Regions from separate parts of the Blautia sp. DFI.1.216 genome, predicted to be linked through region 1. Evidence: riboswitches for the same ligand, from Rfam matches in the RefSeq annotation. Region 1 holds a riboswitch; the other holds the start of a gene.

Evidence for each region. A riboswitch is a leader RNA that binds a small molecule or an ion and turns the genes downstream of it on or off. The one in region 1 is predicted to bind cobalamin.
Region 2: another riboswitch for cobalamin. It lies ahead of LJE11_RS14440 (ABC transporter substrate-binding protein); the one in region 1 lies ahead of LJE11_RS15605 (ABC transporter substrate-binding protein).

The regions. Positions count from the first base shown of each region.
Region 1 is NZ_JAJDML010000051.1:17,595-22,897, reverse strand. It holds gene thiD (bifunctional hydroxymethylpyrimidine kinase/phosphomethylpyrimidine kinase) at 1-633, shown strand, start outside; gene LJE11_RS15625 (patatin-like phospholipase family protein) at 642-1,508, shown strand; gene LJE11_RS15620 (GntR family transcriptional regulator) at 1,838-2,209, shown strand; gene LJE11_RS15615 (ABC transporter ATP-binding protein) at 2,213-3,058, shown strand; gene LJE11_RS15610 (ABC-2 transporter permease) at 3,055-3,705, shown strand; cobalamin riboswitch at 3,780-4,059, shown strand; gene LJE11_RS15605 (ABC transporter substrate-binding protein) at 4,175-5,299, shown strand.
Region 2 is NZ_JAJDML010000043.1:9,702-15,004, reverse strand. It holds gene LJE11_RS14455 (ABC transporter ATP-binding protein) at 1-315, opposite strand, end outside; gene nikC (nickel transporter permease) at 327-1,154, opposite strand; gene nikB (nickel ABC transporter permease) at 1,159-2,106, opposite strand; gene LJE11_RS14440 (ABC transporter substrate-binding protein) at 2,162-3,724, opposite strand; cobalamin riboswitch at 3,922-4,120, opposite strand; gene LJE11_RS14435 (hypothetical protein) at 4,196-5,303, opposite strand, start outside.

The DNA of each region.
Region 1 (5,303 bases):
CAGGAACTGGATTCTGTTTTTCAGGATATTTATCCGGGTGCGGTAAAAATCGGAATGGTATCAGATAAAGATCTGATTCATGTAATAGCAGAGAAACTGAAACAATATAAAGCGGAAAACATTGTTGTGGATCCTGTTATGGTTGCAACAAGCGGTGCCAAGCTGATCAGTGATGATGCAGTGGAGATATTGAAGCAGGAACTGTTTCCACTGGCTGATGTGCTTACTCCGAATATTCCGGAGGCAGAGGTTCTGGTTGAAATGTCAGTGACCAATGCAGAGGAAATGATAGAGGCTGCCGGAAAGATTTCTGAGACATATCATTGTGCAGTACTTTGCAAAGGCGGACACAGCATTAATGATGCAAATGATCTGCTTTACTATGATGGAAAATATTGCTGGTTTGAAGGAAAGCGTATCGATAATCCAAACACACATGGAACAGGCTGTACGTTGAGCAGTGCCATTGCTTCCAATCTTGCAAAGGGATATGACCTGCAGACTGCTGTAAAACGTTCCAAACAGTATATTTCAGGAGCACTGGCGGCAATGCTTGACCTGGGAAAGGGAAGTGGCCCTATGGATCATGGATTTGCAATCCGAAATGAATATGTGAAAGAAAGTGAAAAGTGAGAATAGCTATGGAAGACAATAAAAAGAAAGGCCTCGGAATGGTTCTGGAAGGTGGAGGTATGCGGGGACTGTATACAGCCGGAGTTCTGGATGAGCTGATGGAGCAGGGGATTTATGCAGATTCTACAGTTGGCGTTTCCGCCGGTGCAATTTTTGGATGTAATTATAAGTCCCGCCAGATTGGACGAACCCTTCGTTATAATACCAGATTCTGCAAGGATAAACGATATATGGGATTGAAAAGCTGGATCACTACCGGCGATCTTTACAGCAAAGATTTTGCATATGGGGAGGTGCCCTGGAAGCTGGATGTTTTTGACACAGAGACATTTGCCAGATCACCCATGAAGTTTACGGTTGTATGTACAGATATTGAAACAGGAAAACCCTGCTATCAGGAATGCAGAATGGGAGACAGGCTGGATGTGGAATGGATGCGCGCATCAGCTTCCCTGCCACTGGCCGCCAGACCGGTAAAGCTGAATGGAAGAATGTATCTGGACGGAGGCATCTCAGATCCGATACCTGTAAACTGGATGCTTTCACAGGGGTATGAGAAAAATGTGGTAGTCTGTACCCGTCATCCGGGATACAGAAAAGAACATAATAAGCTGATGCCACTGCTCAGACTGAAGTTCAGGGAGTATCCGGAGCTTGTAAAGCTTCTGGATGAACGTCATATTCAGTATAATCGTATGCTGGATAAAATCGCATATCTGGAAAAAGAGGGCAGGATCCATGTTATCCGCCCGGACAGAGACATCAGTGCAAAACCGGTTGAGCGTGATCCCGCCCATTTAAAGGAGATTTATGAGGTGGGACGGAGAGTGATGAAAGCTGATATGGAGAAACTGAAGGCGTATTTGGCAGAGTAAAAACAGAGAAAAAACCATTACATAAAAACAAATTAAAAACAATTCTTTAACCGAATTAAGTGAGTTCCCTGCAGAGCAGTTATTCGGTGTAGAGATACGTAGCAATGTGGATTAAGAATCTGATAAGAAGAAAGATAGATTTGGAAAATTTTATAACCGAATCCATCTTTCTTTTTGTCTGTAAAAATGTTTTTAGTCTGAAAATCGAAGTGAGAATCAGTGAACAGGGGGAGGCAGACTCGTTTGATAAAATATAATGTATAACAGTATAAAACAGTTGACAACAGTTATGCACTGTTATATACTGTTTATAGATGGAGGAGAAACATATGCATATAATAATCAATAATTCATCCATGGTACCTATTTATGAACAGATCATAGACCAGATTAAGTCTGAGATTATCAGAGGAGAGTTACAGCCGGACACTGTATTACCTTCAGTACGCAGTTTGTCAAAGGAACTGAAGATCAGTGCCCTGACTGTGAAGAAAGCCTACGACAATCTGGAAGAAGAGGGATTTACCGTTACTGTTCATGGAAAAGGAACCTACGTTGCAGCCACAAATAAAAACCTGATGAGGGAAGAACAGCTCAAAGAAGTAGAACATGATCTGGAGCAGGCAATCATGAAGGGCAGAAGATGTGGACTGAACGATGAGGAAATCAGAAATCTTTTTGAAATGATCATGGAGGACTAAGACATGTTGAAAATCAGTCATTTGCAGAAACATTACAGAGGTTTTTCGCTGGACTGTTCTATGGAAGTACAGCCTGGGATGATTACAGGACTTATTGGAAGAAATGGTTCCGGGAAATCCACCACATTTAAAGCTCTGCTCGGCCTGATTCATCCGGATGGCGGAGAGATAGAGGTCTTTGGGAAAAAGGCAGAAGAGCTTAAGCCGGAGGATAAGCAGAAACTGGGAGTTGTTTTTGCAGATTCAGGCTTCAGTATGTATCTGACAGCAGCGGGCGTGGCAAATATCATGAAAAGCATATATCCGGATTTTGACAGAGATGAATTTCTGCAGCAGTGCAGGAGATTCAATCTGCCCACAGACAAGAAAATCAAAGAATTTTCCACTGGTATGAAAGCAAAGTTTAAAGTACTGGCAGCATTAAGCCATAAGGCAGAACTGCTGATTCTGGATGAGCCCACAGTTGGTCTGGATGTGATAGCCAGGGATGAAGTGCTGAACATGCTGAGAGAATATATGGAAGAAAATGAAAGCAGTTCTATTCTGATCAGTTCACATATTTCATCAGATCTGGAGAGTCTTTGTGACGATTTTTATATGATCCATGCCGGAAAAATTATCCTTCATGAGGATACAGATGTACTGCTGTCAGATTATGCAGTTCTTAAAGTTTCAGAAGAAGAGTATGAAAAACTGGATCAGCAATACCTTATTAAGATCCGGAAAGAGGCTTATGGATACAGGTGTCTGACAAACCAGAAACAATTTTATATGGAAAATTATCCGGATGTTGTAATTGAGAATGGAAAGATTGATGATCTGGTAGTGATGATGGAGGAACAGGTATGAAGGGATTATTTGTAAAGGATATAGAACTGATGAAACAGCAGAAACAGTTTTTTATCCTGGTTGTTGTAATGGAAGTCATCCTGAATCTGGCAGGAAGCGGGAGTGTCAGTTTTGCTACAGGATATTTTACGATTGTCACAGCAATTTTTGCCATTACGACTATAAGTTATGATGAGTTTGATAATGGTCTTGCGTTTCTTATGACCTTGCCGGTTACCAGAAAACAGTATGTGGCGGAAAAATATCTGCTGGGAGCAGGGCTTACGGCTGTAGCGTGGGGAATTGCAACGATAACGGGAGTAATCTGCAAAGGTGTGGCAGAACTTCAGGGGTGTCTGAGTGAGACTATCATTGGCAGCCTGATAGACATTCCACTGGCACTTCTTATGCTGGCGGTATCGCTCCCGCTTGTAATACATTTTGGAGCGGAAAAAGGACGTTATATTGCAATGGTCATGTGGGCTATTATATTTGCCGTAGTTTATATTCTGATAAAAACAATGGGACTTTCAGCAGACGCAGTCGATGCATGGCTGAATGGACTGAACCGGGGAATGGTATTGGCCGGAGTTGTATTATTTACAGTAATTGTATATATGGGATCTTTTTGGATTGGTGTCCGGCTTATGGAGAAGAAAGAATTCTGATGTGTATCGAATATGGTTGTAATTATAAAAGCAGTGTGCTAAAATTATATCAGCGTAATTGAATAGCTGTTAAGTGAACATTATCATACACAGATTTTGTGTATGATAATGTGAGAGGGAATCAGGTGAAATGCCTGAACGGTTGCGGCCACTGTATACAGAAAAAAGCGGGATTGTAATATGTCATTGCATAAATATGTGAGAAGGCGGAATCCGGCTGTCAGAGAGTATCTGGAAATATTTCTGATACAACATTCATGAACTGCTGAAGCATGGATGTTGTATCAGTTTTTATTTTATGGGAACTTTCTGTGATCTGTGAGTCAGGAAACCTGCCTGACAGCGTAAAGAAGGAGCTTCCGTAAAAAGTATCCGTTATTCTTATCACTTCTATTTTACTTTTTCTGAAGTCCCATCTTTTCGGTTACACGAACAGGTAAATAACATATACGAAAAGAGAGGAAGTCAAATGAAAAACAGGTATTTATCCACAAGAATCATGGCAATTATGATGGCAGCAGCTATGGCAGTTTCCGCAGCTCCGGCAGCTTTTGCAGCAGAGAGAGCAGACTCTGAGACAATCAAAGAGGACAATCAGCCGGCAGCAGATGCAGACTCTGATACACAGGAAGATGCAGACGCACAGGATTCAGCAGATGCAGATAAGACAGCAGACGCAGAAGGTACAAAGACAGAATATCCTCTGACCATCACAACCTATGATTATGATGGAAATGAAATCGAAACAACCTATGAAAAGGCACCGGAGAAAGTTCTTGCTGTATATCAGGGAAGCATTGAAACCATGCTTGCACTTGGTCTGGAAGACCGCCTGGTAGCTACAGCAGGTCTTGACAATGAAGTTCCGGATGAACTTAAAGATGCATTTTCAAAAACAAATTATCTTGATGAATTTACCCCATCCCTTGAGACTGTAACGATGTTGGAGCCAGACATGATCTTATCCTGGAGCTCCCTGTTTTCTGATAAAAATCTCGGAAATGTAACAGACTGGATCGACAAAGGCTGCAACACTTATTACAACACAAACACACGCCCTGACGGAGACAGAACTCTGGAAAATGAATTTACAGACATCTTAAATCTTGGAAAGATTTTTGATGTACAGGACAAAGCACAGGCAATCGTAGATGATGCAAAGGCAGTGATCGATAAAACTCTTACAGCAACAGCAGATGTAGAAGAGAAACCAAGCGTAATGGTTCTGGAACCTCTTGGAGAAGATATCACAAACTATGGTGCAAAGAGCCTTGGTGGAGATATGGTAACACAACTGGGTGCGACTCTGGCAAACCCGGATGCTTCTACAGCAGGAAAAGAAGATATCATTGCAGCAAACCCTGATGTGATTTTTGTTGTATACATGCCATATGCAGGTGATGATCCGGAAACTGTAAAAGAAAGCCAGCTTGCCGTTATCAAGGATGACGAAGCACTTCAGAGCCTTGACGCTGTAAAGAACGGTCGTGTTTATCCGATCATGCTCAGTGAAATGTACGCAAGTGCAACACGTACACAGGATGGTATTGAAACTTTCGCAAAAGGATTATATCCGGATGTGAATCTTGACTGATTGA
Region 2 (5,303 bases), on a different contig from region 1:
TACCTTTCCGACTTTACGTGTCGGATTCATCATTGCACCACTGTCCTGAAAAATCATGGAAATATCAGAACCACGAAGTTTTCTCCACTGTTCCGGTGTATAGGATAAAAGGTCTTCTCCTTCAAACGTAATACTTCCTTCTGTGACCTTACCGCCACCTGCAAGAAGTCCCAGAACAGCACGGATAACAGTGGTTTTTCCACTTCCGGATTCTCCTACCAGAGAAACGATCTGTCCCTCTTTCATATCCAGATTAAAGTTCTGAACAGTTGGAACATTTTTGTAGGAGATTGTCACATTATCTAATTTCAGCATGTTTATTCCTCCTACTCATTTCTTGGATCGAGGATATCACGGATGGAATCCCCAAGCATATTAAATACAACAACTACTACAAAAATAGCAAGACCCGGGAAGATCATCAGCCACGGAGCGGACTGCATACACGCTCTTCCTTCATTCAGCATATAACCCCATTCCGGTGCCGGCGGCTTCGCGCCAAATCCCAGGAAGGACATTGCTGCCAGTTCCAGCATCATGGAACCTATATCTGTGGCAGCAGTAATGATCAGTGTAGGAAGTGCATTTGGAAGCATATATCGAAACAGCATATACGGTGTTTTGGAACCGGTAACGATCGCTGCTGATACATAATCCCTGTCACGGATCTTCATAACTAGGCTTCGTGCCAGACGCGCATATTTGGTCCAGCTTACTACTACAATAGCGATGATCGCATTTTTGATACTTGCGCCCATAATACCTGCAACAGCAAGAGCAAGTACCAGTCCTGGGAAAGCAAGCATCATATCTGCAATTCGCATAATAACAGCATCAATGACACCTCCGAAATATCCTGCAAGGACTCCGGTAACAGTTCCCACCAGAAAGATCAGGGCAACAACACCAAAGGTTGCTGACAGAGATGCACGTGCTCCATAAATAACTCTTGAAAAAATATCCCTGCCCATTTTGTCGGTTCCAAAAATATGTTCCTTGCATGGCGGAAGCAGTGCATCTACCAGAGAACCTTTTAACGGGTCAACCCCTCTGGTTACCACCGGTGCAAATACTGCTGTCAGAATAATACAGACTGCAAGAATAGAAAACACGACAAAAGTTTTATTTGCTAAAAATCTGTTTTTCTTTTTCATGATTCTACTCCTTTAAACGCATACGTGGATCAATATAAACATAAGATGCATCAACGATCAGGTTAATGACCATATAAATCAGGGCAAGCCATAATACATATCCCTGGATCAGATTGTAATCACTGGATGTGATTGCTGAAACTGCAAGGTTTCCAAGACCCGGATAAGAGAAGATTACTTCTACAACACTGGTTCCTCCAAGAAGTGATCCTATGGAAAGACCAAACATTGTGATCAGCGGAAGCAATGAATTTGGAAATACATTGCCCCAGATAATCTTTGATTTCTTTACTCCTCTTGCCTGTGCACCGATCACATAATCCTGACTCAGTTCATCCAGCACCGCTGTTCTTACCTGTCTGGTATATTTGGAAGACATTGCAATCGCAAGTGTCAAAGCCGGAAGAAACAGACTCTTAAAGTCTCCCGCAGAACTGATAACCGGAAATGCATTGATATAAACACAGAATGCCAGCATTAACAGAAGTCCAACCCAGAAGTTAGGCATCGCACATCCGAGGAATGTAATTCCCCGGACGAGATAATCGATCCATTTATCTTTATATATGGCAGACAACATACCTAAAGGTACAGAAATAACCAGCATAAGGATCATGGCCATTAATGTAAGTTTCAAAGTCGGCCATAATCTGGCTGCAAGAAGTTCTGTAACTGGTTTATTTAAGCTGTATGATTTGCCAAAGTCACCTTTCAGACAGTTCTTAAGCCATCTGGTATACTGCACCAGAAACGGATCATTCAGACCAAGTTCCTCGCGTGTCTCCTGAACCATTTCTTCAGTAGGCATTACACCGGTTGCCGTGTACATGTTTCGTACAGGGTCACCTGGTGACATAAAGGTCAGTGCAAATGTAATAAAGCTGATACCGATCAATACGATCACAATCTGTAATAAACGCTTGATTATTTGCTTTTTACTCAAAAAAGACACCTCTTTTTATTTCTGTTTGTAACTATTCAGTAACTTCACAATTCGCAGACTTTTCTTATTCTGCAGGAGTAATTTCTGTTGACAGCCAGTAGTAATCTGCTGTATGGATATGTGCAGAACCAACTTTCTTACTGTAGATCATAGATGAGTTGTAGTATCCATCAATCAGAACCGCTGCATCATCTACCAGAATCTGCTGCATCTGGAAGATCAGATCTTTTCTCTTTTCCGGATCCATTTCACCTTTTAATTCTTCATATAACTTGTCATAGTCCGGGTTGGAGTATGCGCAGTAGCTGGTATCAGTTGCCCAGTTAGCCATATATGCCAGAGGATCTCCGGTACCAACAGTGATCCAGTTATTGTTATTAAGGTCATAATCCAGTGCTGCAAGTTTACTCCACTGATCATCTGAGCTTCCGTATTCAGGAACAACACCAATACCGATTTCTGCAAGATACTGTGCCTGAGCATCTGCAAAGTCATTCAGAAGACGGTTTTCATAAGAAATATATCTGAGGTTGATATTCTGACCATCCAGTTCACGGATTCCATCTCCGTCTGTATCAACGATTCCTGCATCATCCAGAATCTGTTTTGCTTTTTCCGGATCATAGGTATATGGATTTTCCAGTTTGTCATAGTCATAGTTCAGAGTAGAAGGCAGTACGGAGAATCCTGGTGTATAAAGTCCACCGATTGTTCTGGAATTACAGATTGTATCATTATCAATTGCCATCAGGATTGCCTGACGAAGTGTTTTGTTTCCAAGAACACCGTCAAAGTTCATCCATGCAAATCCACAACGTACACCTGATGCGATATCAACAGTATAGTCATCGTTATCCTGGAAGTCCTGAATATCTGCTACGTTTGTAATGTTCTCAACCAGGTCTACCTGACCGCTCTGAAGTGCCATTGTTTTTGCGGAGTTATCTCCCATGAACAGCAGATTGACTTTATCGTATGGGACATCTTCACGATAATACTCATTTGCAGCTAATGTATAACCAACACCTACACCATTGAATTCTTCAATCTTGTATGGACCTGTTCCAATAATTCCGTTATCATAGTTTTCAATATGTTCTACATCTGTAATTCCCATTGTTGGATGGCAGAGCTGTCCTACAAGGTTTGCATATGGTTTGCTTGTTTTGATGTTAATTGTATTTGCATCATCATCTACAGTAACTTCTGCTTCAAATTCCAGATATTTCTCCGGTTTGGCAGATCCGGAAGGTCCTACCTCTTTCATGTGATCAAAATACTCTTTTACCTTTGTCGGAGTTAAATCACATCCGTCAGAGAATTTAATTCCGTCTTTCAGCTTGATCGTCCATTCTGTATGCTCGTCATTTACTTCATAACTCTCAGCAAGCCACGGGATAACTTCCATATTGTCATCGAATTTAAATAATGCTTCAGCAATACCATATCTCATAGCATTCCATCCACCGTTTTCATCATTTGCACTGTTTACACATCCATCTGTGTACATCTGACATCCGAAGTTTAAAACCTTCTCATCACCTTTCGCCTGTACAGTAACTCCCATTGATAACGCAACTGTTGTTGCTGCTGCTAACACAAGTAATTCTCTTTTTGTTTTTTTCATCCTTTACTTCCTTTCTTTTTTTGTTTCTTCGTTGTTTTTCTTCCTTCTCATACTGTCCATTCCTATGATTTTGAGCGAAAAAAAGACAGATGCTCCCGCATCCGTCACGAAATCTTACCGTTAAAGAATCAAACATATATATATGCAACACATGAAGTTGTAACTCTTAATCAGGATTTCTCGTCGTCCGCAAGAATCTCTTTTACTAGAAATAAGCAGGTCTCCTGACTTAAGCCTATATACTTTCAGCACCTTCCCAGAAAATATCTTCCAGTGGTATGCAGCTGAAAAACAACTATCACAGTGACGGGATCGTACCGGATTTACACCGGTTTCCCTTTTAATCAGACCAGCAGGACGCTTCTGCTGGTCTGAACTTATCTCTAAAATCATCAAATGGCCGTATGAATACTTCTTTATCATAACATACTATCATGCATACGTCAATTATTTCAGACTTTTATTTTCTATCTATTTTTCCGTAAATTTCTGGAATTCTTCAAAATTTGTTTCCGGTGTATAGGATTTCAGAACTCCCATCATGTCCTCTACACTATATGTATTATCATACATTCCAATAGATAACACATACTGCTTATTAAACTCATCTACTGAATCCGCTGTCCAAAATGACTGCTGCAGCCGGAAAGCACTTCCATCTTCACGGTAATCTTCTGCAAAGCCTTCCAGAGCATTCTTCATAGCAACAAATGATGGTGCAACGATAGCACCATATTTTCCTACAAGATAGTCGATTCTTTCCTTGCCGTTATATCCCTTCTTGTTAAACATTTCGTATGTATCTTCTGTAAAACAATCAATTGACCCCAACAATACATCTGTACTGTTCTCTTCTTCATAAGCATCAATTACCTTGATAAAATCACTTGCGCTCACTACACTCAGAATAACATTATACTCTCCTGTATTCAGCGGAGCAGCCAGCTTTTCATCCAGATGATCTTTTGGATAACCCGGAACCAGAGTAATCTTAATATCACTGCCTGTTTCAATTTCTTCCGTATCCTGCGTATTCACCAGTTCTTCTACAGACTTCTCATATGACAGACCATATGCTTCCTGAAGCTTATTCAGAATACCTATCGTTCTCAGACGATGCATCTCATTACCGATGGCAGATCCTCCACATGCTATTATGTAATGATTCTGATTATTCTGATCCTCTGAAGCAAAATACTCCGCCATATTGGCAGCCGCATCCTTTTCTGTTTCAACAGATGTTCCTATCGTTCCCAGAAAGTAAGGATTATCCTTTACTTTCTCATACATTTCATCACTGATCGTTCCTGAACCACGCACATAATACATACCATATTCTTCGCATACCGGAAGAACTTCTTCAAGATCAGAGGAAAGGAAAGAAATAATTCCCTTTACATTTCTTTCATGAAGCTCATTTATAAAGCTGATTTCTTCTTCTGCAGTGCTTATACTGGAAGAATATAAAAACTCAACTTCAAAAGCCATACCGACATAATTTTCAAAATAATTTCTAAACTCTCTTACTTCCGCATCATTCAGATTATATACAGACACTCCTATTGTCATTTTTTCATCC